DNA from 2 places in the Stenotrophomonas sp. YJH_SMC_81 genome. Region 2 is predicted to be linked to the other one. Evidence: riboswitches for the same ligand, from Rfam matches in the RefSeq annotation. Region 2 holds a riboswitch; the other holds the start of a gene.
The links. A riboswitch is a leader RNA that binds a small molecule or an ion and turns the genes downstream of it on or off. The one in region 2 is predicted to bind glycine.
Positions count from the first base shown of each region.

Region 1: another riboswitch for glycine. It lies ahead of AC5P8U_RS04655 (trimeric intracellular cation channel family protein); the one in region 2 lies ahead of gcvP (aminomethyl-transferring glycine dehydrogenase).

Region 1 is NZ_JCAFUB010000002.1:229,129-243,755, reverse strand. It holds gene sppA (signal peptide peptidase SppA) at 1-1,310, opposite strand, end outside; gene AC5P8U_RS04705 (MATE family efflux transporter) at 1,426-2,790, opposite strand; gene AC5P8U_RS04700 (DUF3106 domain-containing protein) at 2,998-3,579, opposite strand; gene AC5P8U_RS04695 (hypothetical protein) at 3,572-4,576, opposite strand; gene AC5P8U_RS04690 (primosomal protein N') at 4,988-7,165, shown strand; gene AC5P8U_RS04685 (glutathione S-transferase family protein) at 7,248-7,868, opposite strand; gene AC5P8U_RS04680 (NYN domain-containing protein) at 8,002-8,781, opposite strand; gene AC5P8U_RS04675 (NAD(P)/FAD-dependent oxidoreductase) at 8,905-10,185, shown strand; gene AC5P8U_RS04670 (hypothetical protein) at 10,266-10,718, opposite strand; gene AC5P8U_RS04665 (nuclear transport factor 2 family protein) at 10,722-11,153, opposite strand; gene AC5P8U_RS04660 (GIY-YIG nuclease family protein) at 11,225-11,491, opposite strand; glycine riboswitch at 11,532-11,621, shown strand; glycine riboswitch at 11,635-11,738, shown strand; gene AC5P8U_RS04655 (trimeric intracellular cation channel family protein) at 11,823-12,440, shown strand; gene AC5P8U_RS04650 (3-deoxy-7-phosphoheptulonate synthase) at 12,647-13,720, opposite strand; gene AC5P8U_RS04645 (hypothetical protein) at 14,016-14,273, opposite strand; gene AC5P8U_RS04640 (DNA alkylation repair protein) at 14,459-14,627, opposite strand, start outside.
Region 2 is NZ_JCAFUB010000001.1:520,656-535,282, reverse strand. It holds gene gcvP (aminomethyl-transferring glycine dehydrogenase) at 1-1,701, opposite strand, end outside; glycine riboswitch at 1,764-1,866, opposite strand; gene AC5P8U_RS02480 (multidrug effflux MFS transporter) at 2,166-3,392, shown strand; gene AC5P8U_RS02475 (siderophore-interacting protein) at 3,534-4,430, shown strand; gene AC5P8U_RS02470 (hypothetical protein) at 4,499-4,891, shown strand; gene AC5P8U_RS02465 (M2 family metallopeptidase) at 4,974-6,938, opposite strand; gene AC5P8U_RS02460 (phosphoethanolamine transferase) at 7,542-9,191, opposite strand; gene AC5P8U_RS02455 (phosphatase PAP2 family protein) at 9,188-9,955, opposite strand; gene AC5P8U_RS02450 (ArnT family glycosyltransferase) at 10,069-11,772, opposite strand; gene AC5P8U_RS02445 (response regulator transcription factor) at 11,903-12,616, shown strand; gene AC5P8U_RS02440 (sensor histidine kinase) at 12,603-13,889, shown strand; gene AC5P8U_RS02435 (DUF819 family protein) at 14,011-14,627, shown strand, end outside.

The DNA of each region.
Region 1 (14,627 bases), on a different contig from region 2:
TAGATGCGATCGGCATTCATGCTGATCCAGTAGCCACCGGAGGCAGCCAGGTCGCCCATCGACACCACCACCGGCTTGCCGGCAGCCTGCAGCGCCACCACTTCACGGCGGATCTGCTCGGAGGCGAACACCTCGCCGCCCGGCGAATCGACGCGCAGCACCACGGCCTTCACGTTGTCGTCGTCGCGCGCGGCGCGCAACAGCGCTGAGGTCGACTCGCCGCCGATGCGGCCGGCCGGCAGGTCGCCACCGCTGATCTCGCCGGCAGCCACCACCACGGCCACCTGCGGACGCGAGTCCACCGGGTTGCGGCGCGCGTCGAGCAGGGCCAGGTAACGCCCGAAGTCGACGTTGCGGAAACCACCGTCGGCGTCTTCGTCGGCCACGCCGCGCTCGATCATCAGATCCTCGAACTCCTCGCGGGTCTTCAGCGCGGTCACCAGCTTCTGCTGCAGCGCGAACTTGGCCAGGTCGCCACCGGCGGCGGCAATGCCTTCCGGCAGCGTGTCGATGCCGGCAGCCAGCTGCGCCGGATCCAGGCGGCGCGCCTTGGCGATGTCGCCCAGATAGCGCTGCCACACATCGTTCATCCAGAACAGGTCGGCTTCCTTGGAGGCCGGCGACGCGGCGTCGAGCACGTACGGTTCGGCCGCGGACTTGTACTCGCCCACCTTGAACAGGTGCACGTCCACGCCCAGCTTGTCCTGCAGGCCGGTGCGGAAGTACTGGCGGTAGCGGCCGAGGCCTTCGAGCACGACCGAACCCATCGGGTCCAGGTAGACCTCGTCGGCCTGCGCGGCCAGCAGGTACTGCGACTGGCCCATGCTCTCGCTGTAGGCCACCAGCTGCTTGCCGGAGGCACGCAGATCCTGCAGCGCGGCGGCCACTTCGCGCAGCGAAGCGAAGCCGGACGGCTGCAGCTTGTCCAGCTCCAGCACCACGCGCTCGATCTTCTTGTCGTCCTTGGCCGACTCGATCACCCGCAGCAGATCGCGCAGCTGGATCTCTTCGGCACCGTTGTCACCCACTGCCTTGGCCAGTGCGCGGCTGACCGGATCGGCACTGAACTGCTCGACCAGGCGGCCCTCCGGCGCGATCACCAGGGTGGTGCGGTCCTGCAGCGACTTGCTGGCACCGGCGCCCATGCCGGCGGCGATGACGAACATCACCAGCAGCAGGAACAGCAGGCCGAAGAACACCAGGTTGAGGATCAACCGGCGGGTGAAGTTCATGACGTCCCACAGCCCGATGAAGAAACTGGCGACGGGGTTGCGACGCGCCGGGGGCAGCGGGGGCACGGGTTGATTCATGGAACGCTCCGGATGGCTTCTTGCCGTGGTACCAGCATAGCCGGTGCCGCGTGATGCAGCATCGGACACAAGTCAGGGGATCGCCCGTCACGGGTGAACGTGGCGGGCACGAAGATCAGGACAGCGCGGACTGCCCGATGCGCTGGCTGCTGCGGCGCAGGCGCCAGCCCATCAGGATGGCAGCGGCAGTCAGGCCGACGATCAGGCCGATCCACATGCCCTGCGGGCCCATGCCCAGCCCCAGGCCGAGCCCGGCGCCGAGCGGCATGCCCAGGCCCCAGTACGCGAACATGGCGATGAACATCGGCACGCGGGTGTCCTTGAGGCCGCGCAGCGCGCCCGCCGACAGCACCTGGATGCCGTCCGGGAACTGGAAGGTGGCCGCGTACAGCAGCAGGGTCGAGGCCAGGCCGGCCACTGCCAGGTCGTTGGTGTACACACCGACGATGGCATCGTGGCCGAACAGCAGCACCGCCGCTGACAACGTCTGCGTGCCCATGATGATCGCGTAGCCGGCCCAGGCCGCACGCCGCACGCCGAAGCCGTCACCACGGCCGACCGCATGGCCGACGCGCACGGTGGTGGCCTCGGCCACGCCCATCGGGATCATGAAGCACAGCTGCGCGACGTTGATCGCGATCTGGTGTGCCGCCGCTTCATTGGCGCCCAGCCGGCCGATCAGCAAGGCGGTGACGATGAACAGGCCGCCTTCCATCAGCACGGTGATGCCGATCGGCAGGCCGGTGCGCAGCAACTCCCAGATCGCCTTCCAGCGCGGTCCCTCGAAGTGCGAGAACAGCTGCAGATGGGCGAAGCGCTTGGTCCGCCACAGATACAGGGCGAATGCGGTTGCCTGCAGCCACATCATCACCGCCGAAGCGATGCCCAGGCCCTCGGCCCCCAACTCCGGGAAGCCGAGTTTGCCATTGGCCAGCACGTAGCCCATCGGTGCCAGCACCAGCAGGCCACCGAAGCCGAGCAGCATGGTCGGCAACGTCCAGTGCATGCCCTCGCTGAGATAACGCATGCAGAAGTACAGGGTCAGCGCCGGGCCACCCCAGCGCACCGCATGCAGGAACGCGGTCGCCCCCGGCACGATGTCCGGCGCGATGCCGAAGGCCGGCAGCAGCGGCGGCACCACGGTGAGGAAGGTGAACATGATCAGCCCCAGCCCCAGCGCCAGCCACAGTGCCTGGCGGAACAGCGGGCCGATCTCGCGCTCGCGGCCGGCGCCGTGCAGCTGCGACACCGAAGCGGTGAGCGAGATCAGGGTGCCGATCGGAATCAACATCGGCAGCCACAACAGCGCCGTACCGATGGTGACTGCGGCAAGGGTCGCCGTAGCGTGGTGGCCGGCAATCACGTTGTCGACGAAGGAGATCAGACCGGTGGACACATGGCCCAGCACGAGCGGCAGGGCGAGCAGACCGGTGGCGCCGACTTCCTTGCTGAAGCGCGGCGTGGAGGTTGCAGTAGACATAAGGTGCTTGACGCGAACTGCGGTTGCGCGCGAAGGGCACAGGCACCGGGTTGCGGGCGCTCATCTTACGCGGGCGGCGCCTGCATTCCCATGACATGGCGTGAATGCTGGGTTTCAGCCGCCCCACACAAAAAAGGGGACGGAGGGGATTAAGTCGTATCAGGCCCGTTAGTGCCGGATGCGACTTAATCCCCTCCGTCCCCTTTTCTACTGGCCGGCCTGGCGCTTCAGCCAGCTGTCGCGCTCGGCGGCGGGCACGGCGAGGAAGGCGCTGCGTACCGTGTCGCGTTCCTGCGGCGGCGTGCGCTGCGCGACCAGGGCCAGCTGGGCCAGCTGCGCCGGGTTGAGCTGGCGCAGCACGGCCAGCGCGGTCTCGCGTTGCTCCGGTGGCACGAATCCGAACAGTCCGTGCAGCTTGGGGAATTCCAGGCCCAGCTGCGGGCCCAGCCGCCATCCGTCGCGGAACGCCTGATCCTGCGCCTGGAATTGCTGCCGCATGCGCTGCTGTTGATCGGCCGGCAGCGAATTGAAGCGCGCAGCCGCCTGACGGATGCGCTCGCGCTCTGCTTCCGGCAATGCGCGCCAGGCGGCGTAGTCGGCACGGCGCTGTCGCTGCTGCTGCGTATCCAGCTGGGCGAATTCCGCAGGTGCTGTTGCAGCGGCCGACGCCGGCGTGGCCGGCGAACTGCCCGGAACTGGTGGCGGCAACGGCACACTCAACGGCTGCGGTGCGGCGGACAGCGACAGCGGCAGGGCCAGCAGCAGGCTGGCGAGCACGGACTTATTCATCGGCGGCAGCCGTTTCCAGCGTGGCACTGGCCGGCTCCGGCCGGCTCGGCTTGGCTTGCGATTCATCCACCGGCAGCGGGCCGCCCGCGGCAATCCACGCGTACAGGTCGGCATCGGCGACCAGCGGGTAGTCGCGGTCTGCCAGCATCGCTGCGTCATCATTGGCTTGCGCCTGGCCCGCGTCCGGTGTGGCGTCGACCTTGCTCGGTGGCAGGGCTTCCACGGTCACCGGACCGGCTTCGCCCACCACGCCCTCCGGCAAGGGTGCATCGCTGCCGAACGAATGTCCCTGCAGGTAGCGCCAACCCAGCGCCGCGGCCAGCAGCACCGCCACGGTCGCCAACAGGATCAGCGGACCGCGCCAGCGCGGCTTGGCACTCGCCCGACGGCGCTTGGCGTTGGCGGCCGCACGCTCGTCCCGCTGCGGTGCGCGCCAGCTGGAGGCCGGTGCTTCATTGTGGGTGGTGGGTGCGGCCGGCTGCTGCAGTTGCTGCAGGCGCGCGGCCGGCAGGTCACGGACACGCGCCTGTACCTGCTCGGCCAACTGGCGCCAGGCCACGGCATCGGGCCGGCCCTGGGCGTCACGCGGGCAGGCATCGGCCAGCAGGTGCTGGTAGCCGGCCTCGTCCTGGTCGAGCACGCGCATGGCGATGCCCTCGTCCAGGCTGCCGCCCACCCGCAGCAGCAGCGCCAGTCGTGGAAGTGGCGGCATCGCGCCCAACGCGGCCAACGACGGCGCCCACTGCCCGCCCGCCGGCTCGCGCAGCGCCTGGCGCTGGCCCAGCAGGGTCCAGAAGCGGGTCGGCCATTGCGCCATCGGCAGGTCGCTGGCGACCGCCGCAAACGCGCGCATCACTGCCACCAGGGTCTGCTCGGCACGCGCGGCATCGCCGCACTGCAGTTCAGCCACCACCAGGGCGCGGCGTTCGACGCCACGCAGGAACGCCGACAGCGCGCCGGCCGCGGTCGAGGAAACAGGGGCGGGCACAGCCGTCATCGGTCACTCCAAAGGTCTGCCGGCATGATAGCGGCAGCCCATCGGCACCCGTAGGACTTGCGCCCACAGGCACTTCGTGCTGCAGGTTGTGCACAGCACCACGCTCCCCGCGCGGGAAATTGCGGCATGCAGCTGAATTCACTCTGTTTCAGCAATGTTTCACACTCAAGTTGTTGATTTTGAATGCCTTTCAAGTGTGGCGATTTTTTGACCAACACAAGCGTGAGCTCGTCGCCATCGGCCTCCTGGGTTGCCGTCGACCGGTAACGCACAACGTTATCCACAGAACATGTGGATAAGACTGAATCTCCAATGGACACCGATATTTAGGTGACATTTATGATTCAGCGGTCGTCGCCCGGGCACGTCTCCCCTGCCATTCGCGCGCGCATGGCCCGTTACACTGGCCCGATGCTTTCGCCCATTCCGACCCTGCAGGTCGCCCTGCCCGTCCCCCTGCCGCGCCTGTTCGACTACCTGTCGCCGGAGGGCGATGGCCCCACGGCCGCGGTCGGCTGCCGCCTGAAGGTGCCGTTCGGCAACCGCGAGCTGGTCGGCGTGGTGGCTGGCCACGGCCAGACCGACGACGGCCAGGGACTGCGCCAGGCGCTGGCCTGGTGCGACCGGCAGCCGCTGCTGCAGGGCGAACTCTGGCAGAGCCTGCAGTGGCTGGCGCGCTACACCCATGCGCCGCTGGGTGAGGTGCTGAGCACCGCCCTGCCCGGACCGCTGCGCCATGGCGAGGCCCTGCCCGACACACATCACTGGGGTTGGCAGCTGACCACCGAAGGCCACGCCCAGCGCGAAAAGCTGCGCGCCGGCAGCCGTCCGCGGCAGCTGGCCGAGCTGCTGGCCGGAGCGATCGTGGATGAGGACGTGCTCGGCGAACGCATGGCCGACTGGCGCACCGCTGCACGCAGCCTGGCCAAGCGCGCGCTGGCCGAGCGCGTGGCGATGACGGTGGCACCGCAGCATGCGCAGCCGCTGCCCGGCCCCACGCTCAACCCGGACCAGGCCGGGGCGGTGGCTGCGATCAACGCTGCCGACGGCTTTCAGCCGTTCCTGCTGGACGGCGTGACCGGCAGCGGCAAGACCGAGGTCTACCTGCAGGCGATCATCCATTGCCTGGCGCAGGGCAGGCAGGCGCTGGTACTGGTGCCGGAAATCGGCCTGACCCCGCAGACCCTGGCACGTTTCCGCGGCCGCCTGGGCATCGCCGTGCACGCCTTGCATTCGGGGTTGAACGACAACGAGCGCGCGCGCGTCTGGGCGGCCGCCTCGCGTGGCGAAGCACGGGTCATCGTCGGCACCCGCTCGGCGGTGTTCACGCCATTGCCGCAGGCTGGCCTGCTGATCGTCGACGAGGAACACGACGGCAGCTACAAGCAACAGGACGGCATCCGTTACCACGCGCGCGATTTCGCCCTGGTCCGGGCCAAGGCACTGGGCATTCCGGTGCTGCTCGGCAGTGCCACCCCTTCGCTGGAAACGCTGCATAACGCCTACGCCGGGCGCTACACGCACCTGCGCCTGAAGCAGCGCGCCGGCGATGCACGGCCACCGCGCGTGCGCATCCTCGATGTACGCAAGCGGCCGCTGCACGATGGCCTCTCGGCCGATGTGCTGGCCGGCATCGGCGAACACCTGCAGCGTGGCCAGCAGGTGCTGGTGTTCAAGAACCGCCGCGGCTATGCACCGGTGCTGCTGTGCCACGACTGCGGCTGGACCGCGCCGTGCCAGCGCTGCGATGCGCCGATGACCGTGCATGGTGGCGGCCGACGCCTGCAGTGCCACCACTGTGGCGCGCGCCAACCGGCGCCGTTGGCATGCCCGGCCTGCGGCAGCCTGGCGCTGCAGCCGCAGGGCATCGGCACCGAACGCCTGGAAGAACACCTCACCGCCGCCTTCGCCGATTTCCCGGTGGTGCGCATCGACCGTGGCACCACCTCACGCCGCGATGCGCTGGAACAGCAGCTGGCGAAACTGGGCGACCAGCCCGGCATCCTGGTCGGCACGCAGATCCTGGCCAAGGGCCACGACCTGCCGAAGCTGACCCTGGTGGTGGTGGTCGGCATCGACGAAGGCCTGTTCTCCGCTGACTTCCGCGCCAGTGAGAAACTCGCGCAGCAGCTGATCCAGGTGGCCGGTCGCGCCGGGCGTGCACGTGACCCCGGCGAGGTCTGGCTGCAGACCCATCACCCGGGTCACCCGCTGCTGGAAACCCTGGTGAGCGGTGGCTACCACCCGTTCGCGCAGGCCGAGTTGAACCAGCGGCAAGCCGCAGGGTTCCCCCCGTTCGCGCACCTGGCGTTGATGCGCGCCGAAGCGCAGCAGGTGGAGCATGCCAATGCGTTCCTGCTGGCTGCGCGGCAGCTGCTGGGCGAGCAGAACGTGGTGGAGGCGTACGGCCCGATGCCAGCGCCGATGCCGCGGCGCGCGGGCTACCAGCGCACACAGCTGCTGCTGTCGGCGCCGCAGCGGCCACCCTTGCATGGCGTGCTCGCGCAGCTGGTGCCGCAGCTTTATGCGCTGCCGGAAGCGCGCAAGGTGCGCTGGTCGCTGGATGTGGATCCAACGGACCTGTATTGATCCCGTAGAGCACTGCCGAGCATGGCTCGGCACTACCTTAGAGCCGAGCCGTGCTCGGCTGCGTTTCAGTACCGGGCAGTGCTTACGTCAGCGGCGACATCACGCCGCGCTGGTAGGCCGGCCGCTCGCGCAGGCGCGCATACCAATCCGCCAGGTGCGGAAGCTCCGGTCGCTGGATCGGCAGTTCGAACCAGGCATAGACCAGCGAGCCCAGCGGGATGTCGCCCATCGCGAACGTCTCGCCCGACAGCCACGGCTGCCTGGCCAGGGTGGCGTCGGCCATCGCCAGGTAGTCACCGGCGCGCACGATGGCGGCATTGATCCGCGCTTCGTCGCGGTCGGCCGGCGCGGTGCGCATGATGCCCCAGACCAGGTCGCTGTACAGCGGCGCCATCCGCGAAGTGCTCCAGTCCATCCACTTCTCGGCCTGGGCGCGTTCCATCGGGTCCTCGGCGTACAGGGTGCCCAGCGCGTAGCGGGCGCTCAGGTAGCGCACGATGGCGTTCGATTCCCACAGCGGCAGGCCGTGGTCTTCGATCACCGGCACCAGGCCGTTGGGATTCATCGCCTGGTACTCCGGCGTCTGCGTGCCGCCGTGGCTGCCACCGACCTCGATGGATTCGTACGGCAGGCCGATTTCCTCAGCACACCACAGCACCTTGCGGACGTTGCTGGAATTGCGGCGGCCCCAGATCTTCAACATGCGGGTTTCCTTTGCTGGCAATGCGAGCGGCAACGATACGCCTGATCGTTACGGGTGTGTGCGTGCCGGATGCGGGATCTTGCGTCTGTAGCATGCCGGCCAGCGGCCGGCACTACCGGTTCTTTTGCCGGCACTACCGGTTCTTTTTTGGCAGCGCGCGCACGTAGGAGGACTTGCCATCCTTCTTCAGCTCGAACAGGCCGATCGCCGCCAGCAGGTCGCTGAGCTTGCCGTAGCCATAGTTGCGCGGATCGAACGAAGCCTGGTTGCCGATCTGGCTGCCGACCGGGCCGAGGTGCGACCAGCCATCCTCACCCTCGGCCGCGGACACCGCACGGCGCAGCATCTTCACCAGCCGGGTGTCACTGCGCATTTCCGCACCGCTCTTGCGCGGACGCGCATCGTCGTTGGCCACCGGCTCGTTCGAGGCCTGCTCGCTGGACGCCTGTTCGGCATCCGGCACGCTGGCATGGGTCTGGCCCAGTGCCTCCAGGTAGGTGAACTTCGAGCACGCATTGACGAATGGCTCGGGCGTCTTCTTCTCGCCGAAGCCATATACCTTCACGCCATCGGTCAGCAGGCGCATCACCATCGGGGTGAAGTCCGCATCGCTGGAGACGATGGCGAAGCCATCAAGGTTGCGCGCGTACAGCAGATCCATGGCATCGATCACCATCGCCATGTCCGAAGCGTTCTTGCCCTTGCTGTAGGCGAACTGCTGGATCGGGCGGATCGCATACTCATGCAGCACCGCTTCCCACCCCTTCAGTCGCGGGCTCTTCCAGTTGCCGTAGGCACGGCGCACGTTGGCCACGCCGTAGCGGGCGACTTCCGCCAGGACCTCGTCGATCTTCGAGGCCGGCGCATTGTCAGCGTCGATCAACAGGGCGATGCGCTTTTCCGGTTCGCTCATGGGCTCCTCACGGGCCGTTGCCTGAACCCGAGTATCGCCGATCCGGGCCGGCGCTGACGTGACAGGTGGCCGCCGTGCGAAGATGCCAGGCGCTTCCCCCGATGCCCCCACTGGAGTGAGTCGATGAGTCGCGAACGCGTTCCCCACCTGGTCGTTGTCGGCGGCGGTTTTGCCGGTCTCTGGGCCACCCGTGCCCTGGCCCGCGAGCGCATACGCATCACCCTGGTCGATCGCCGCAACCATCACCTGTTCCAGCCGCTGTTGTACCAGGTGGCCACCGCCGGCCTGTCCGCGCCGGATATCGCCGCACCGCTGCGCCACATCCTCGGCCACCAGCGCAATGTGGAAGTCCGCCTCGGCGAAGTGGTGGCCATCGACAAGCAGGCGCGGCAGATCCGCATGGCCGATGGCAGCACGCTGGACTACGACAGCCTGCTGCTGGCCACCGGCGCCACCCACGCCTACTTCGGCAACGATCAGTGGGCCGATGATGCGCCCGGCCTGAAGACGCTGGACGATGCCATCGCGCTGCGCCGCAAGCTGCTGCTGGCGTTCGAACGCGCCGAGGCTGAACCGGATCCGGCGAAGAAGGCGGCGTGGCTGAGTTTCGCCATCGTCGGTGGTGGTCCCACCGGTGTCGAACTGGCCGGCACCCTGGCCGAGATCGCGCGCCACACGCTGCGCAACGAATTCCGCCACATCGACCCGGCCAGCGCCAGGGTGCGGCTGGTCGAGGCTGGGCCCCGCGTGCTGTCCTCGTTCCCGGATGTGCTTTCGCTGAAGGCGCGCCGCCAACTGGAAAAGCTGGGGGTGGAAGTGCTGACCGGTACCCCGGTGAGCGACATCGACAGCCAGGGCTTCAAGCTCGGCGAACAGTTCGTACCGGCGCGCACCGTGGTCTGGGCCGCCGGCGTGGCCGCTTCACCGCTGGCGCGCACGCTGGACGTGCCACTGGACCGCGCCGGACGCGTGCCGGTGCAACCGGACCTGACCCTGCCCGGTCACCCGGAGCTGTTCGTGGCCGGCGACCTGGCCGCACTGAGCCAAGCCGACGGCAAGCCGGTACCCGGGGTGGCACCGGCCGCCAAGCAGATGGGCAAGTACGTGGCCGAGGTGATCCGCGCGCGCCTGCACGGCAAGCCCGAGCCCGGCCCGTTCAAGTACGCCGACTACGGCAACCTGGCCACCATCGGCCGCATGGCCGCGATCGTGCACCTGGGCCGGCTGCAGCTTTCCGGCGTGCTGGCCTGGTGGTTCTGGCTGGCCGCGCACGTGTTCTTCCTGATCGGCTTCCGCAACCGCATCGTGGTGCTGCTGAACTGGGCAGTCGCGTACTGGAGCTACCAGCGCAGTGCGCGGATCATCTTCGGTGATGATCAGGATGACCGGCGGCCGAGGCGGTAGGGCTGCACGCAACGGGGTCGGATCCCTTTCCACAGGAAAGGGCTCTGACCCGGTCAACACCCTCCACGCATGGCGTGGATCTACTGGTTCATCGGGCCACCGGACACCCGCCGTTTCGACCAGGTCCGGCAGAAGTCCTCCTTCCTCGCGGTGTCGGCAATCTGCGCGGCACTCCAATGCCGGGTGATCCAGATCGTCAGTGCGGTACTGCTGAGATGCCAGCGCAGCATGCCGCGCTGCGGTTGCCGCCACAGGTAGCGCCGGGCAATCCAGAAGGCCTCCCGCTCCACTTCAGGCACCTTCTTCATCGCGTCCTTGTCGAAGAACTGGGCGGTAAAGCGCCAGGGGTTCATCGGCTGGTATCCCGCCCGTGGCTCGCTGCTACACGCAGCCACACCACTGGGCGCACGGTCGGCCGGCTTCGGCCGACCGCCTGCCAATGCCAGCCCGAGCAGGTACAGCAGGCCAGGCAGCAGCGCGATGCCGGCGACCAGCACGACGACGGAGATCCATGCTTTGCCGGCGGCACGCATCGCTCACTGTGCCTTCGGCTTTGGATACCACAACGCGTTGACGATGACCCAGCGCTGGTCGAAGCGCCCCATGTGGAAGTAATCGACGAACCAGGGGGTCTCCAGCCGCACCGAGGCCGCGTTGCCGGTCACGTCCAGCACCGTGCAGAGACGATCCCATTGATCCTTCGGGGTCTTCAACGCGCCCTGCTTCGTCAGCGAGACCAGTTCTTCCTTCGACATCCGGCGCAGGCCCAGGCGTTCGTCGGGTGTATCGCCGAGCACAGCGCGCTTGGCCAGGTCCGGATGCAGGGAGCGGGCGACGCGCTGCGGGTCGGCCTCCAGCTGGCCGTCGACGTAGTCGTGGCAGGTGGCTTCGATGGCCGCGAGGGTGGCCGGGTCGGCGGCAGGGCTCGTTGCTGCGGAAAGAGCGAACAGCAGGGCGATCGTGGACATCCGGGTCTCCAGCTCTGGGCGCGGGGCGATCATCGCATGGGCCGGGTAGCCCATCCACGCGTGGCGTGGATCTACAGGACCGGCGCCTGCAGCCAGGCCAGCTTGCGTTCGCGGGGCTGCTGCTTGAGTTGCCACTCGGCGCGTGAGGCGGCGGCCCGGTCCGGGTATTCGCGCACGGCCAGCACGCGCAGCGGTGGCCGGGCCCGGGTGTAGCGCGCGCCCTTGCCGGCCTGGTGGGCGGCGAAACGCGCGTCCACGTCGGTGCTGATGCCGGCGTAATAGCTGCCATCGCGGCATTCGAGCAGGTACAGGAACCACGGGCGGGCGGAAGGGGCCATGCCTGGATTATGCCGTGCTGCACTGCAGCGGATATACTGGCGCCCGAATGCAGGAGAGAGGCGCCGCGCTGGCGCCCGCCGAAGGCGCAGGCTCCCATGATCGCTCAGGCCGGTGGGCTGGAATCCCACCAACCATGCATTCGACTCGCCGAGCTGGAGAGAGGTCACCGGGCATGCCCGGGACGATCCGCCGAAGGGGCACGCGGCCAACGCCGCTGAACTCTCAGGCAAAAGGACAGCGGGAGCGGCACCGGTCATCGTCATCCCGTCATTGCGCAGGCAGTGGTGGCAGTTGCGCATGGCCGGCCCCACCGCGCCCGGAGCCTGTTCCATGCTGCTGTCCATCATCTACCTGATTGCCATTTCCGCCGAAGCCATGACCGGTGCACTGTCTGCCGGCCGCCGCCGCATGGACCTGTTCGGTGTGGTCATGATCGCCTGTGTCACTGCCCTCGGTGGTGGATCACTGCGCGACATCCTGCTCGGCCACTACCCGCTGGGCTGGGTGAAGCATCCCGAGTACCTGGGGTTCACCGTATGCGCGGCGCTGATCGCCACTTGGGTGGCACGCTGGATGCACCACTTCCGCCGCACCTTCCTGGCACTCGACGGACTGGGCCTGATCGCCTTCACCCTGATCGGCTGCTCGATCGCGCGGGAAGCCGGCCATGCGATGCCGATCGTGCTGATCGCCGGCATGCTGACCGGGGCGTTCGGCGGCGTGCTGCGCGACATCCTCTGCAACGAGGTGCCGCTGATCTTCCAGAAGGAGCTGTACGCGATCATCGCGCTGCTGACCGGCGCGGCGTATCTGTTGCTGCTGCAGTGGGGCGTGGCCGACGCCACCGCGATCCTGTGCTGCCTCGGCGGCGGCTTCGCGCTGCGCCTGATGGCGATCCACTACCGCTGGGAAATGCCGAAGTTCGTGTACCACGACGAAGTGCATTGAGGTTCGCGTTCGCCTGGGGTTCCATGCTGGGCGCGGATCGACTGCACCACCCCGGCGATGTACCTGGCGCTGTCGCTCATGCGCAGCGCCAGGCGCATCGCCGGTGCAGATGGGCCGGTCTCCAACTCCGGCCGGCCCTGATCGCGGCCGCACCCCCGCAGGCGCTGGCCGCCATCCACACACGTGCCGCCATCAGGCGGCTTCATTCACGCCGCTTCGGACACCTTCACTTCACGACGGGCACGCACGGCCGCAGCCAGTCGCTCCAGCACGGTCACGGTGGTGTCCCAGTCGATGCAGCCATCGGTGATGCTCTGCCCGTAGACCAGCGGCTGGCCTTCCACCAGTTCCTGGCGGCCCCCGACCAGATGGCTCTCGATCATCACGCCCACGATGCGCTGTTCGCCGTCTTCCATCTGAGCGGCGATGTCGTCGATCACCTTCGGCTGGTTCTCGGGGTTCTTCAGGCTGTTGGCATGGCTGGCATCGATCATCAGGCGCGCCGGCAGCTTGGCCTTGGCCAGCACCTGGCAGGCCTCAGCCACGCTGCCAGCGTCGTAGTTCGGTTGCTTGCCACCGCGCAGGATCACATGGCAATCCGGGTTGCCGGTGGTCGACACGATGGCAGTGCCACCCTGCTTGGTGACCGACAGGAAATGATGCGGGTTGGATGCCGCACCCACCGCGTCGGCGGCGATCTTCACGTTGCCATCGGTGCCGTTCTTGAAGCCGACGGGGCACGACAGCCCCGAAGCCAGCTCGCGATGCACCTGGCTTTCGGTGGTGCGTGCGCCGATCGCGCCCCATGCCACTAGGTCGGCGATGTACTGCGGCGAGATCACATCGAGGAATTCAACACCGGCCGGCAGGCCGAGCTTGTTGATGTCGCGCAGGAGGCCACGGGCGACGCGCAGGCCCTTGTCGATCCTGAAGCTGCCGTCCAGGTCCGGGTCGTTGATCAGGCCCTTCCAGCCCACCGTGGTGCGCGGCTTCTCGAAGTACACGCGCATGACGATTTCCAGCTCGCCAGCCAGCGCGTCGCGCAGCGGCTTCAGGCGCTGGGCGTACTCGATGGCGGCCTTCGGGTCGTGGATCGAGCACGGGCCCACCACCACCGCCAGGCGGTCGTCACGGCCGTGCAGGATCTGGTGCAGGGCCGCGCGCGAGGCGCTGACGGTGTCGGAAGCCTCATCGTCACAGGGCAGCATCGCCAGCAGCTGGGCGGGCGGTGTCAGCGGTTCGATGGTGCGGATACGCAGGTCGTCGGTGTGCGGGGGCATTGCAGGAGATCTCCGGAACGTTGGGGGTCCCCAGCGTGGCGGCATGAAAAAAGCCGCCAGGTTCGCTGGCGGCTTTCGGGAATGCGTCTGAAGCTTTCTTCAGGGTGAGCGCAGTCCTTCCTCCGCCAGTGGCTTCGGAAAGTAATACCAGTAAAAGCGGGTGGCGGCTGCGTTCATGGGATCTATTGATAGCACAGCTTTTGCGCAGTGCAAAATGTTTCATCCGCAACTGGGCGCGCGGTTCAGTGATGCGCCTGACCGCGCAGCCCACGCGGTGGCCGCCGTGCAAGGTCGCTCATCTTCCATGCACTTCCACGTCCAGCAGCAGGCCTTCGTGGATGTCGGCCCAGCGCTCCAGCACGCGGTCCAGCTCCTGCCGGGCCTCGTCCAGCTGCTCGGGATTGAGCAGGGAACGGGTGGTGTAGAGATCGGACACCAGCCGGCGCAGTACCGCTTCCGGGATGGCCACCGAGGGCCCTTCCATCTGCGGCAGCTGCAGTGCCGGCGTATCGCCCTGCGGGCCGTACAGCGTTACCTGGAGCGTGCTCTGCATGATCAACTTCCCTGCGGATGGACATGGGCAATGTCCTGTTTACCGCGTCCGGGTGACAGACGCATGTGCCGTGCGCCTCCGGAGGCGCTGTTACAAGGTGGCCAGAGCGGTGTAGAGCTCGATGAGGGTGTAGGACATGGAAGGCCTTCCTTGAGGTTGATGAGGTTGCCGGCCAGCGGCCGGCACTACCGCAACGAGCGCATGGCGCGTTTGCGGATGTAGGCATTGGCATCGCCAGGGTGCTGCTGTTGCCATCGTGCGCACAGCTCACGCAGCCACTGCGGTTGAGTCTTGCCGGCATCGTTGAGCCAGTTCCCGACCGAGTCCTGCACGTAGCGCTCCGGGTCGTTGGCC
Region 2 (14,627 bases):
CGCGCCGGAGTTCGGCTGCAGGCTGACCGCGTCGTAGCCGGTGCATTCGACCAGCATCGCTTCCAGCGTGTCGATCAGTTCCTTGTAGCCCAGCGCCTGGTCGGCCGGCACCAGCGGGTGGATCTGCGAGAACTCCGGCCAGGTCACCGGGATCATCTCGGCGGTGGCGTTGAGCTTCATGGTGCACGAGCCCAGCGGGATCATCGTGCGGTCCATCGCCAGGTCCTTGTCGGCCAGCGAACGCAGGTAGCGCAGCAGTTCGTGCTCGCTGTGGTGGGTGTTGAACACCGGGTGGGTCAGGAACGCGGACTGGCGCAGCAGGCCGGCCGGCAGCGCGTCGGCGGTGCTGGCGTCCAGCGCCTCGACGTCAGCCTGCGCGCCGAACACGGTGGCCAGCGCGACCACGTCGGCGCGGGTGGCGGTCTCGTCCAGGCTGATGCCGACCGAGTCGCTGTCGATCGCGCGCAGGTTGTAACCGGCGGCGCGTGCCTTGGCGTGGATCTCATCGGCATGCACGCCGGTGATGTGCAGGGTGTCGAAGAAGTCGCCACCGACCTGCACGCCGGCGTTGCGCAGTGCCGCAGCCAGGATCGAAGCCAGGCGGTGGGTGCGCCGGGCGATGCGGGTCAGGCCTTCCGGACCGTGGTAGACCGCATACATCGAGGCCATCACCGCCAGCAGCACCTGTGCGGTACAGATGTTCGACGTCGCCTTCTCGCGGCGGATGTGCTGCTCACGGGTCTGCAGGGTCAGGCGATAGGCCGGGTTGCCCTGGGCATCGATGGAGACACCGATCAGGCGGCCCGGCATCGAGCGCTTGTAGGCGTCACGGCAGGCCATGAACGCGGCGTGCGGGCCGCCGAAGCCGAACGGCACGCCGAAACGCTGGCTGTTGCCGACCACGATGTCCGCGCCCCATTCGCCCGGTGCGGCCAGCAGGGTCAGCGCCAGCAGGTCGGTGGCCACGGCCACCAAGCCGCCGCGTGCGTGCACGGCCTCGACCAGGGCCTTGTAATCGCCGATCTGGCCGAAGGTGTCCGGGTACTGCAGCAGCAGGCCGAAGGCTTCCGCTTCCAGTGCTTCGGCGGGGGTGCCGACGCGCAGCACGATGCCCATCGGTTCTGCGCGGGTGCGCAGCAGTTCCAGGGTCTGCGGGTGCACGGCGTCGTGCACGAAGAAGGTGTCCGACTTCGACTTGGCCGAACGCTTGGCCAGGGTCATCGCTTCGGCGGCGGCAGTGGCTTCGTCCAGCAGCGAGGCGTTGGCGATCTCCATGCCGGTGAGGTCGGCGCACAGGGTCTGGAAGTTGATCAGCGCTTCCATGCGGCCCTGCGAGATCTCGGCCTGGTACGGGGTGTAAGCGGTGTACCAGGCCGGGTTTTCCAGGATGTTGCGCAGGATCACGTTCGGGGTGTGGGTACCGTAGTAGCCCTGGCCGATGAAGCTGCGCAGCACGGTGTTCTTGTCGGCGATCGCGCGGATCTTCGCCAGTGCCTGCACTTCGGTCATCGACTCCGGCAGCGCCAGCGGCGCCGGCGACTTGATCTTGGCCGGCACGATGGCATCGGTCATCGCATCCAGCGACGCGTGGCCGACGACGTCGAGCATCTGCGCGATCTCGGCATCGTTGGGGCCGATGTGGCGCTCGACGAACGCATTGTGGTGCTCGAGCTCACGCAGGGAAGGGGTGTTCTGGGACATGGCGAAGGATCCGTCAGGAAAGGGCACACGCACGGGCACAAGCCGCCGGTCGGCGGTCTGCGGGGCGCCCCTCTGTCCTTTTGCCTGAGAGTTTGGAAGCGCGGAAAACCGCAGCTTCGTGCCCCTTCGGCGCCGGATCGAACCGGTCTCTCCAGAGTTCTGTTACGGGTGGTATCGGGCCTGAGCGATTACGGGCGTTGCGCCTTCGGCAGCGGTGTTCCGCTTCTCCCACCGTGTTGCCCGCCGATTATAGCCCGTTGCGGGCCCGCTGGCCGTCTACGGGCCTGGCCGCTGCGCCTGAATGGCCGATGGCCCGGACGTGCGTTTTGTGCATCGCTGCATGGCATCAGGCGCAATCCCCACCTATGATGGCCAGATACCCGAATTCATCTGGCGCCCTCCCTGCAGACAGGGACCGGCGCCCGCCGTGCGTGCCGCGCATGGCCCTGCCGGACGCCTTTCCCATGACCGCCGCTGTTGCTCCCTCCACCCGCCGCATGGCCCTGCTGCTTGCCGGCCTGGCCATGTTCGGCCCGTTCTCGATCGACACCATCTTCCCGGCCTTCCCGCAGCTGGCCCAGCGCCTGGCGGTGGACGAGGTGGCGGTGCAGCAGACCATCAGCGTCTACCTGCTGTTCTACGGCCTGATGAGCCTGGCGCACGGTCCGCTGTCCGACGCCTGGGGCCGCAAGCGGGTGATCCTCGGTGGCCTGGTGGTGTTCGTCGGCGCCTCGGTGGGCTGCGCACTGTCCACCGACCTGACCACGCTGCTGGCGTTCCGTGCGCTGCAGGGCCTGTCGGCGGGTGTCGGCATGATCGTCGGCCGCGCGGTGATCCGCGATCTGTACCACGGCCATGACGCGCAGCGGCTGATGAGCCAGGTGTCCATGCTGTTCGGCATCGCCCCGGCCATCGCGCCGATCATCGGTGGCTGGATCCTGCTCAGTGGCGCGGGGTGGCCGCTGATCTTCTGGTTCCTGGTGGTGTTCGGGCTGGTCCTGCTGGCGGCCACTGCACGCTACCTGCCCGAGACCCATCCCGTCGAAGCGCGCGTGCCGTTGTCGCCGCGCGTGCTGCTGCGTGATTACGTGCGCATCGGTTTCAATCCACGCTTCCTGCGCCTGGCGCTGGCCGGCAGCATCGGCTTTGGTGGAATCTTCCTGTACATCTCCTCGGCGCCGGTGTTCGTGATGCAGCACCTGCACCTGGGCGAGGGCGGTTTCGCCTGGTTGTTCATCCCGACCATCGGCGGCATGACCACCGGCTCATTCCTGTCCGGGCGCATGGCCGGGCACACCACGCCCACCCGCCAGGTCTCCATTGGTTTCGGCCTGTGCGCATTGTCAGTGCTGTTGAACGTTGGCTACGTGGTGCTGTCGCCACAGTTCGTGCTGCCATGGGCGGTACTGCCGATCTTCCTGGGTGGCATGGGCATGGCGCTGATCTTCCCGATCCTGGCGCTGGCGGTGCTGGACATGTACCCGCATCAGCGCGGCCTGGCCTCGTCGCTGCAGGCCTTCGTGCAGCTGATGATCAGCACCGTGGTGGCCGGCGTGGTGTCACCACTGCTGAGCGGCAGCCCGCTGCACTTGGCACTGGGCCAGGCGGCGTTCTTCGGCGCCGGTTTCGTGTTCTGGTACTGGGAACACCAGCGCGAGCGCGCGGCGCAGGCAGCCTGCACGGGTCACTGAGCAGCGCGCAGGGGTAGGGTGGGCCGCGATGCCCGAAACACTTGCGGCAGGGAACGGCCGGACTAGGCTGGGCATTCCAGCCAGCCGGTGCGTGGGTGCACGACAGCCAGCCGACCCAATGTCGTTGCATGAGGTTTCGCCATGGCTGCGCAGCAGACCTACCGCCTGTTCGAGGTGGCGCTGAAGGAGCGCCGCGTTCTTTCCCCTTCCCTGGACCGCATGGTGTTCACCGGCGCCGACGTGGCGCGGATGAAGACCGAAGGCCCGGACCAGCGCATCAAGGTATTCTTCCCCTTGCCCGGGCAGGACCTGCCACAGGTGCCCAGCGGCGAGGACTGGTATCCCCGCTACCGGGCGCTGCCGGACGATCAGCGCCCGCCGATGCGCACCTATACCATCCGCCAGCTGCGTGCAGAGCTGGGCGAAGTCGATGTTGATTTCGTGCTGCATGGCGAGACCGGGCCGGCCTCGCGCTGGGCCATCCATGCACGCCCCGGCGACCGTGTGGTGTTGCTGGCTCCCGATGCCGACTGTGCCGACAGCAGCGAAGGTTGGGAATGGAAGCCGCCGGCCGGCGTCGGCCAGGTGCTGCTGGTGGCCGATGAAACCGCGTTACCGGCGGTGGCCGGCATTCTTGAGGAACTGGCGGCCATGGTGGATCCGCCGCGTACGCTGGCGCTGCTGGAAGTGGCGCAGGCCGGCGACGCGGTGCCGCTGAAGGCACCGGCTTCCGCCGAGCTGGTCTGGCTGCCGCGCGGGCGCGCGGCGTACGGGGCGCCTCTGTTGCAGGCGGTGCAGGCGCGGCTGGCAGCGGCCTCGGGCGTGGCTGCCGGCGATGCGCCGGAGGAGATCGACGTCGATACGCAGATCCTCTGGGAACAGGCCGATACCCGCGTGGTCGGGCCGCTGTATGCCTGGGTGGCAGGCGAGGCAGCGGCGGTGATGGCGATCCGTCGTCATCTGGTCCGCGACTGCGGGCTGGATCGCCGCGCGATCAGCTTCATGGGCTACTGGCGGCACGGCAAAGTGCTGGATTGAGGGGGTGTGAAGCGGCGTGGCGGGTGGGGTGCGCTATCCTTGCGCCCCCCTCGCAGCGGTATTGCACCATGTCCACCAGCTCCAAGACCCGCCGCGACCAGCGCCGTCGCCAGGAAAAGCAGGCCGCCAACAAGGCCGCTGCCCAGGCCTCGCCGGTGGAGCCGCATGCCGAACTGCGCGACGCGCAGCGCACCCTGCTGGCCGGTGTCGTGCGCCGCGACGGCGAATGGGTGCTGGGCATGGACGGCCGTATCGCCGGCCACAGTGACTCCGCCGCACAGGTACTGGCGCTGATCATGCAGGCCGGTGAACTGCACGAGCGCAACGGCACGCCGGTGCGCCTGATGTACTCCGATGCGCTGCGCGACGCCGCGCACGCCGAAGCGAAAGAGAAGGGCCAGACCTTCGAGGAATTCAAGGCGGAACTGGCCGCGGCGATGGCGGCGAAGAAGGACAGCTGATCGCGCCGAATCTGTAGAGCCGAGCATGGCTCGGCTCTACAACACGGAGAAGGGGCGGATCCTTGCGGATCCGCCCCTTTTCTCATTTCGCCGCCGGGGCCGCGTTGGCCTGCCAGCCACACATCTGGCCTTCGTTCTGCTGCTTCAGCCACTCGTTGACCGGAGTGAAGTACTCGATCATCGGGCCGGCATCGAGCTTGTCGGTGCCGGTCAGCTCCTTCAGCGTGGCCTGCCACGGCTGGCTGGCACCCTTGCTCAGCATCGCCCAGTATTTCTGGCCGGCTTCCTTGTTGCCGTAGAAGGTGCACTCGTGCAGCGGGCCCTTGTAGCCGGCTGCATCGCACAGGCCCTTGTAGAACTGGAACTGCAGGATGCGGGCCAGGAAGTAGCGGGTGTAGGGGGTGTTGCCCGGCACGTGGTACTTCGCGCCCGGATCGAAGAATTCCTCGCCACGGGGGCTGGCCGGGGCCACGCCCTGGTACTTGGCCTTCAGGTCCCACCACGCCTTGTTGTAGTTGTCGGCGGTGATCGAACCATCGAACACGCCCCAGCGCCAGCGGTCGATCATCAGCCCGAACGGCAGGAACGACACGCCCGACAGCGCCATGCGCATCTGGTTGTTGATGACCGCTTCGCGGCTCTCGGTCGGTGCATCGACCAGGCCGATCGAGCTGAGGTACTTGGGCGTCATCGCCAGCACGATGGTGTCGCCGATCGCCTCATGGAAGCCATCGTTGGCACCGCCCTGGAACAGCGGCGGCAGCGGGTTGTAGGCCAGGTCGTAATAGATATGGCCCAGCTCGTGGTAGATGGTGGTGAAGTTCTCTTCGTTCGGCTTGATGCACATCTTGGTGCGCACATCGCCTTCCATGTTCATGTCCCAGGCGCTGGCGTGGCAGACCACATCGCGGTCGTCGGGCTTGATGAACTGGGTGCGTTCCCAGTACGACTGCGGCAGCGACGGCATGCCCAGCGACACATAGAAGTCCTGTGCGCGTTCGGTCATCTGCTTGGCGGTACGCAGTTCGGCTTCGCGCTGGGCTTTGTACTGGGCCGCCACGTTGGCGTCCTTGCCGGCCTTGGCCAGCGCCGCGCTCAGGTTGGCCTGGTACTGCTTTTCCAGTGCAGCGGTGATGTCCAGGCTGCCGGCACCCGGGTACGGTTCCAGCTGGTCCCACAGGTTCGACCAGTCCTGCTGCCACATGTTGCCCAGCAGGTGCGCGGCAATCAGGCCGTTGCCCACTTCGGCCTTGTCCTTGCCGTAGGTCTTGTCCAGCTTGCCGCGTGCATAGCAGTGCAGCTGCTCGTACATCGGCTTGACCTGTTCCCAGAGCCGGTCGGTTTCCGGGCCGATCTGCTCCGGCGGCATGTCGTAGCCGCTGCGCCACATCTGGCCGGCGTCGGCAAAGCCCATGCCCTTGGCGCCTTCGTTCACCAGGCCGACGAACTTCTGGTAGTCGCCGCGCATGCTCTTGGTGGTGCTGTGCCAGCCCTGCCAGGCGTCGAGCTGCTTGTCATAGTCGCGGCTGCGCGCCAGCACCTGTTCCAGCTCGCCCAGCTGGCGGCAGGAGTTCGGATCATTGGCATCGGTGCAGTACTTGCCGGCACCGTAGCTGCCTTCCATGCGCGTGGCGATCTGGGTCAGCTCGGCCAGCTTGGCCGGGTCGCGCGGTGCAGGCATCGAGGACATCAGCTTCAGCAGGTGGATCGCGCGCTTGCTGTCCTCGCTCATCGGCTTGCCGTCGAACTTGGCGGCCTGTTCGATCCAGCTGTTGAGCTGCGTCAGCGAACGCTCGTTGGCCTTGGCCGCAATGCGTTCCGAATCACCGTTGATGTAGGTGGAGGACAGCCACTGCGCCGAGGTCATCTCCGGGTAAGCGGCCTTGAATTCGGCATTGATGCGGGCCACGAACTGGTCGGCGGTTTCACCGGCCGGAGCGCTGCTGCTGGCGGTATCGGTGCCTGGGGCAGCTTCCTTCTTGCAGGCGGCCAGGGCCAGCGTGGCGGCGGCGATTGCCGAGGCCAGCAGGAGATGACGGTGTTTCACGGGCGGTCCTTGGGTGGTGAACGACGGCCGAAGGCTAGTGGGCCGTCGCTGCCACCGCAAGTGGCGGAAGTCGGCCGGGCGGCGCCCGGCACCCGCAGAGGCCAGAGCACAAGCAACAGCAACCGCCGAAGCAACCGCAACAGCGGGGTATCCGTGGGATGGCGCGGCGGTGTGGGCTTGCAGGACACGCTGTAAACCCATCCATGGGGGCTCGATGGCGCCATCCATGGCGCCAACGGTCCTGCAAGCCCACACCGCCCCACGTCTGACAGATCGTGGCGGCTGTTGGTAGGTGTCGACCTTGGTCGACACATCTGTCAGGTATCGACAATCAAAATGGGGTCAGATCCGTTTTCTTCCGGAAAACGGATCTGACCCCAAGATCGTTCCAACAGATCGCGGAAAACTGTCGAAGGCGGGGTGGGGCCGGTTGCGGGGGCGTGAGCCGCATGGATGCGGCGACCGAGCTTACATGGACGTACTTGCAGCGTCCCCCGCAACCGGACCCACCCCGCCACCCCTCAGGAAACCCGCTTCTGCTGTTGCTTCGGCCGTTGCCGTTGCCCCTGCAGGTGCAGGGCTGCAAGCCCTGCCAAACACCCCTCAACCTTCGCAGTTGGCGAACACGTCGCGGTCGCGCTCGTACAGCGCCGTCTTAACCTGCATCAGGCCCAGCACCGACGGGAACAGGTTGTCGTGGTCTGTATAGGCCGCCGAACGCTTGCGCACGCACTGCAGGTCCAACCCACGGCTGCTGGCGAAGCCCGGCGAGAACCACATCGTCATCGGTACGCGGGTCTGCTCGGCCGGTGCGATCGCATACGGCACGCCATGCAGGAACAGGCCCTTCTCGCCCAGCGATTCACCATGGTCGGACAGGTAGATCATCGCCGTGTCGTAGTCCTGCATGCCCTGCAGCGTGCCGATGGTCTTGGTCAGGAAGTGATCGGTGTACAGCACGGCGTTGTCATAGCTGTTGGTGATCTCGTCGCGCGAGCAGCGGCCGATGTCACGGGTGTCGCAGGTCGGGGTGAAGCGGCGGAACGCGGGCGGATAGCGCTCGAAATAGGCCGGGCCGTGGTTGCCCAGCTGGTGCAGCACCACGACCCGGTCGCCGGGCTTGGCCCGCACCTGGGTGGCCAGGTCCTGCAGCAGGATCTCGTCCATGCAGCGGCCATCGGCGCACAGGCCGGGTGTGGTGGCGTCGGACAATGACTGGAAGTCCAGGCCCTCGCACACGCCCTTGCAGCCGGACTGGTTGTCACGCCACAGCGGCGCGATGCCGGCGCGGTTCAGTACGTGCAGCAGCGACTGGTGCGCACGGATCTTCTTCTCGTCGTAGTCGTGGCGGCCCCACGGCGAGAACAGGCACGGCAGCGAGACCTCCGTGCTGGTGCCGCACGAATGCATGTCCGGGAAATTGATCACGCTGGCCTGCGCCAGTTCCGGAGTGGTGTTGCGGCCACCGTTGAGGCCCCAGTTCTGCGCACGCACGGTCTCGCCCATGACGATCACCAGCAGGCGCGGCTTGCTGGCCGGCGCTCGCGGAGTGGCCTTGGCGTCGGTGCCGATCGGCAGCTTCGGTGCGCGCTGCACCGGGTTGTCGCCACGCAGCGCACGCGGCATGCCCAGCAGCACGTTGGCCGGGGTGGCGAGGTAACGCACTTCGCGCTGGTTGCGCATCAGTGCTGAAACATCCTGGAACGAGATCAACGCGCCGCCGACGGCGGTTACCGCGGCCACCAGCAGGAAGCCCAGCCGCCACAGCAGGGTGCGGCCCCAGCTGCGGCGACGCAGCTGCACGCGCCACAACACCGCCATCGGCAACACGGCCAGCAACAGTACCGGCCACAGCAGCGACACGGTCATCAGCTCGCGGCTTTCCTTGGGGTCCGTCGCCAGCACGTTGCGCAGCATGTCCGCATCCAGGTAGATGTGGTAGCGGCTCATGTAGTGCGCGGCGAATGCGGTCACCAGCAGCAACAGGCTGATCACCACCTTGGCGTTCCAGCGCCAGACCAGGATGCCCAGCAGCACGCCGTGAGCACCCAGCAGCAACAGCAGCAGCGAAAGCGCGTAGCGCAGGCTGCCTGGATGGCTGGCCATCGCGCTGTGCCAGAACAGGCCATTGCCGGCCACCGCGAAGAACAGGCTGGTCAGCGCGATCAGCGCTTCGGTGGACAGCTGCGGCCGCCAGTGGCGCAGACCCGCAAGGGCGGGGAGGCGGGCGGGCCGTTGGACCGATGCGCTCATGCGTTTGCCTCCTGGCGGTTGGCATGGTTCAGTTGACGGTGTGTCAGGACGCGCTTGGCGATCAGATACAGGCCGAGCGAAAGCAGCCAGCAGATCAATGCAGTGGCGACGTCATGCGAAAGGAAATGCGCACCGCGCAGCTGCTGGCCGATGCCGAACACCAAACCGGCGCCGAGGCCGATCCACAACCCGGCCCAGCGCCACGACGGGCGCCATAGGAGGGCGAAATAGTACAGGCACAGCCAGGCGTAGCCGGCACTGGCGTGCCCGGCCGGGAAGCAGGCCTGCGCGGCCATGCCAGCGGGGCGTGCGGTGAAAAGCCCGATAAATGGCTGGTGGCCGCCGTAGCGCAGCAAGTCCCAAGGGCATTCCATCGGCACCAGTGACTTCAGCAGGGAGATCACGCCGGTGCCCAGCGCCAGGGCAAGTACGACATAAAGCAGCGCCCACCGCAGGGTGTGATCGCGTCCTTTACGCCAGTGGTGGAAGCACAGCAGGATCGCGACCAAGGCCGCTGACGTGCTCAGCCATTTGCCGGCCTTGTGCACCACCGTGCGGGTGATCCAGGCGTCCTGTAGCACCCATCGGCTGCCCTCAAGGCGGAACAGGTGATCGGCCACCCACTGGTCGCCGCCGAACCCCATCAGCAGCGCAAACACGGGCAGACCGATTGCGACAGGCAGCCAAAAGTGAGTTACGGCGAATCTTGACGCCAGTGGCGATGTCGCAAGCGGCGCGATCGAATCAAGGGGACGAACGGGCATGCTGAGGGAAGGCGGGTTCGGGAATCCGCAGCCATGCTCGTCACCTGCATGTCGGAGAAGGGTCGGACGCTCGTTCGCGCCGGGTTAATGATTTCCCCGGCACGAGTCAACGTTCAGTCTTCTTCGGCGGTCGAGCCGGCCCGTTCGGCGTGGCATTGCGGGTCCCAGGCCGTACCGGGAAGCAGTTGCCAACGATTCCTGTTGGCCATGCCGATGTCGATCACCTTGGCCCGGTCCACGCAGGGACTCATCGCCTCGTCCAGCACCAGCAACCAGCGCTTGTCCGGCGCTTCGGCGAGCCAGGGGCCGGCATCGTGCCATTGCTCGGCCCAGGGCCGCTTGAAGCCGAACTCGCGTACCGGGCGGTCAGCCTGCAGCAGGTTCTGCTCGCGCCAGGCGACCAGCGCCAATTCGGCGTCCGGACCGATCCGCGCGCCGACGCGGCGCATCAGCGCCGATGCCGATGCGTAGGGATCCAGTGCCGGGATCAGCACCAGGCCGTAGAGCATCCACAGCATGCCGTGGGTCAGCAGCACCAGGGTCGTGGCGCGGCGCACCCGCAACCAGACGGCCAACGTGGCCAGCGCGATGGCGAAGGTCAGCAGGCCATCACCCAGCACCGGCAGCAGCGTATCGGGCATGGCCCGGCGCTCCAGTTGCGCCAAGGCCCACGGGTGCTCGGTCATCAGCATCGCGCCGAGCACGCCGGTGGCCAGCATCAGCACCACGCTGTAGCCGAACAGATACCGGCGCACGCACAGCCGGCGCAGCAAGCCCGGCAACAACGGCGCAACCGCCAGTGCCATCGCAGGCAGCATCGGCAGCACATAGACCTCGCGCTTGCCCGGGCTGGCGCTGAAGAACACCAGCACCAGCAGCGCCCAACCCAGCAGCAGCCACTGCCGGCGGTCGCCCCGGCGGATGCGGCGCCACCACGGCTTGAACAGCAGCGGCAGCAGCAGGCTGCCCGGCAGCCACAGGGTCAGGATCACCTGCAGGTAGTACCAGGCCGGTTGGCGATGGTGCCAGGCGTTGGCATAGCGGGTACCGGTCTGCTTGAACAACAGCTCATGCGCGTAGGCCTGCAGTTCGGCGCTGGGCGTGTGCAGCAGGGCCCAGCCCAGCGGCGCAAGCCACACCGACACGCCCAGCAGGAAGGCCGGGATCAGCCACAGCAGCGTTGCCGGGTGGGGGCCGTCAACGCTGCGCCCGCGGCGACGCTGGTACAGCCACCAGCCGAACCACGGCAGGACCATCAGCAGCGGCAGGAAACCCACGCCTTTGGTCACCGTGCCGAGGCCAGCGGCGAACCCCGCCAGCCACAAGGCAGCCAGGTTGCGGCGTTCGCACAGGTGGCGCATCAAGCCCCACAGGGCCACCGTGGTCATGCCGACCAGCACCATGTCGATCTGCGCGCGCTTGGCCATCAGGCCAAACTGCAGGGTGCAGAACAGCGCCGCCAGGGCGTACAGGGAATGCCGCGGTGACCACAGTCGGCGTGCCAGATCCGACACCAACCACAGGCTGAGCAGGGCGCCCAGCAGCGATGGCAGCAGGAACGACCACTGCCAGCTGCCGACGATCTCGTAGGCCGCCGCCTGCAGCCACATGAAGACCGGTGGCTTCTCCGCATACAGCTCCACGCCCCGGTGCGGCAGCAGCCATTGCCCACTCTCGACCATGGTGCGGGCCGCCAGCACGAAGCGCGGCTCGTCCGGTGGCTGCGGCTGCCGAAGGCCGATCCCCGCTGCCAGCGCAGCAACGATCAACAGCCACAACAGGGGCAGGCGCCAACGGCGGGGCAGGACTACGGGCACGGCAGGCTCCGGGAGCAAAACGGCCATTCTGAGGTGGCGGGGGTTGGAAAAGCGTCAGAGGAGGCCGGGGCGACCGCATTCCGACATGGGCAGCGCTACCATGGTACGAAGTTCCGTGGATGTTTCGTGCATGCGTCTGTTGGTGATCGAGGACAACCGCCAGCTGGTGGCCAACCTGTTCGACTACTTCGAGTCGCGCGGGCACGTGCTCGACGTGGCCCCGGACGGCATCACCGGCCTGCACCTGGCCGGCAGCCATCCCTACGACGCGGTGATCCTGGACTGGATGCTGCCGCGCATGGAGGGGCCGGAGGTGCTGCGTCGCCTGCGCGCCGAGCAGGCTTCGGAGGTGCCGGTGATCATGCTGACCGCGCGCGACGAACTGCCGGACAAGATCACCGGCTTCCGCGCGGGTGCCGATGATTACCTGACCAAGCCGTTCGCCCTGCCCGAGCTGGAAGTTCGGCTGGAGGCGCTGCTGCTGCGTGCGCAGGGCCGGAACCCGCGCAAGCGCCTGCAGGTGGGCGACCTGGTGCTGGACCTGGCGACCCTCGAAGCCCAGCGGGGTGGTCAGGTGCTCCACCTCTACCCGGCCTGCCGGAAGCTGCTGGAGGTGCTGATGCGCGCCAGCCCCGGTGCGGTCACCCGCCAACAGCTGGAGTTCGCCCTGTGGGGCGACGAGCCACCGGATGGTGACCTGCTGCGCTCGCATGTCTATGAGCTGCGCCGCAGCGTCGATGGTCCGTTTGCCGACAAGCTGATCCACACCCTGCCGCGGGTTGGTTACCGCCTTGCGGTGACCGCGGCCGCCGATGCAGGCAAGGATGATGATGAAGGCGCGTAGGCCGGGCCCGCTGTACCGGCGCGTGGTGTGGTGGTTGCTGGGCTACCTGGCCCTGCTGTCGATCGCTGTGTTCAGCGTCGGCAACTACGTGCACGAACACGCCGAACATGCCGCCTGGCGTGCGCTGCTCAACTCCGAACTGGACAGCATCGTCGAGCACGTCGAGCATGAACCGCACTATCGCTGGCAGGATTCGGACACGCTCAGCCTGTACCGCTTCGATGCAGTCAACCTGCCTGACAGCCTGCGTACGCTGCATCCGGGCCTTCACGACGGCGTGATGATCAAAGGCCGGGAGACGGCGGTGATGGTGCGCGAGACCCGGTCGATGGGACGGGTCGCGCTGGCGCTGGACATCTCCGACTTCCATGACCTGGAGCAGTTCGCCACGCGCTGGGTGATGCTGGCCGGGGTGATCATGATCTTCGTCACCGTGCTGATGGCGTCCTTCGGCATGGAACGCATGGTGCGCCCGTTGAGCCTGCTGGCCCAGCACATCGGCGCATTGCGGCCGGGCGTTCAGGGCCAGCGCATCGAGGTCGACCCGCGCGGCAGTTCCGAGCTGCACACCATCGCCGATGCGCTGAACGACTACCTGGACCGCAACGAGCAGTTCGTCGAGCGTGAGCGGGTCTTCATCAGTACCGCCAGCCACGAACTGCGCACGCCGATCGCAGTGATGACCGGTGCAGCCGAGCTGGCGCTGGAGCAACCGGGCCTGCCCGAACGTGCCCGCCAACAGATGCAGCGGGTCCTGCGCACGGCACAGAGCGTGGAGCAGCTGATCGAGCTGCTGCTGGTGCTGGCGCGTGATCCTGCGCGCCTGGCCGCGCGTGCCGAGCGCATCGCACTGGACCAGCTGCTGCCGGAGATCGTCGACGACCATCGCCACCTGCTCGGCGACAAGGACCTGAGCATCGGCATCCAGGCTGCGCCGGTGGATATCGTCGCGCCGCTGGCGGTGGTGCAGGCGGCGATCGGCAACCTGCTGCGCAATGCCATCGAAAACAGCGGCCGCGGCCATATCGAGCTGCAGCTGAGTTCGTCGGCGGTACTGACCCTGCAGGACCCCGGGCATGGGATGAGCCCGGAGGAGATCGCGGCGATCCACGCGCGCATGGCCCGCGGCGAGCGTGCCGATCGAGGCAGTGGCATCGGCCTGGACCTGATCGCGCGGCTGTGCGAGCACCTGGGCTGGACGCTGCAGTTGCAGCCCCGCCAACCGCGCGGGACGCGTGTCACCCTGGACTTCGGCGCTTCGCGCCCCGCTTGATCGGACGGCCGACCTGCTCCGCGCTGCGGCATGACCCGACGTGAAGACAATGTTAATCTCGACCTGCGCCGCTTCATGCGGCGCTTTTTTTTCCCCGCTCCTTCGATCGACAGAGGATCCCATGCCGACCGAACCCGCTACTGCCCTGATCAGCAACGATATCGTTGGACTGGGCCTGATTGCCGCCACCCTGGCCCTGATCTTCTGGGCCGCCAGTGGTCCGACCCCGCTGTTGAAGAAGATCTTCGCCTGGGTGCCGGCACTGCTGCTGTGCTACTTCATCCCCGCCATCTACAACACCGCCGGTGTCATCGATGGCCACAACACCTCGCTGTACAACCCGGTCGCGCGTGACGTGCTGCTGCCGGCCGCGCTGGTCCTGCTGACGCTGTCGATCGACCTCAAGGGCGTCATCAAGCTGGGGCCGAAGCTGTTGCTTGTGTTCTGTGCCGGTACCGCTGGCATCATGCTCGGTGCGATCGTCTCCTTCCAGCTGATGAAGCTGATCCATCCGGAAACGGTGGCCGGTGATACCTGGGCCGGCATGGCCGCGCTGGCCGGCAGCTGGATCGGTGGCGGCGCCAACATGGTCGCCATGCGCGAAGTGTTCGGCACCGATGCCACCACCTTCGGGCAGTTCGCCGTGGTCGACGTGGCCTGCGCCAGCCTGTGGATGGCGATCCTGCTGTTCCTGGCCAACCGCGCGCAGCAGATCGACACCCGCAACGGGGCCGATAC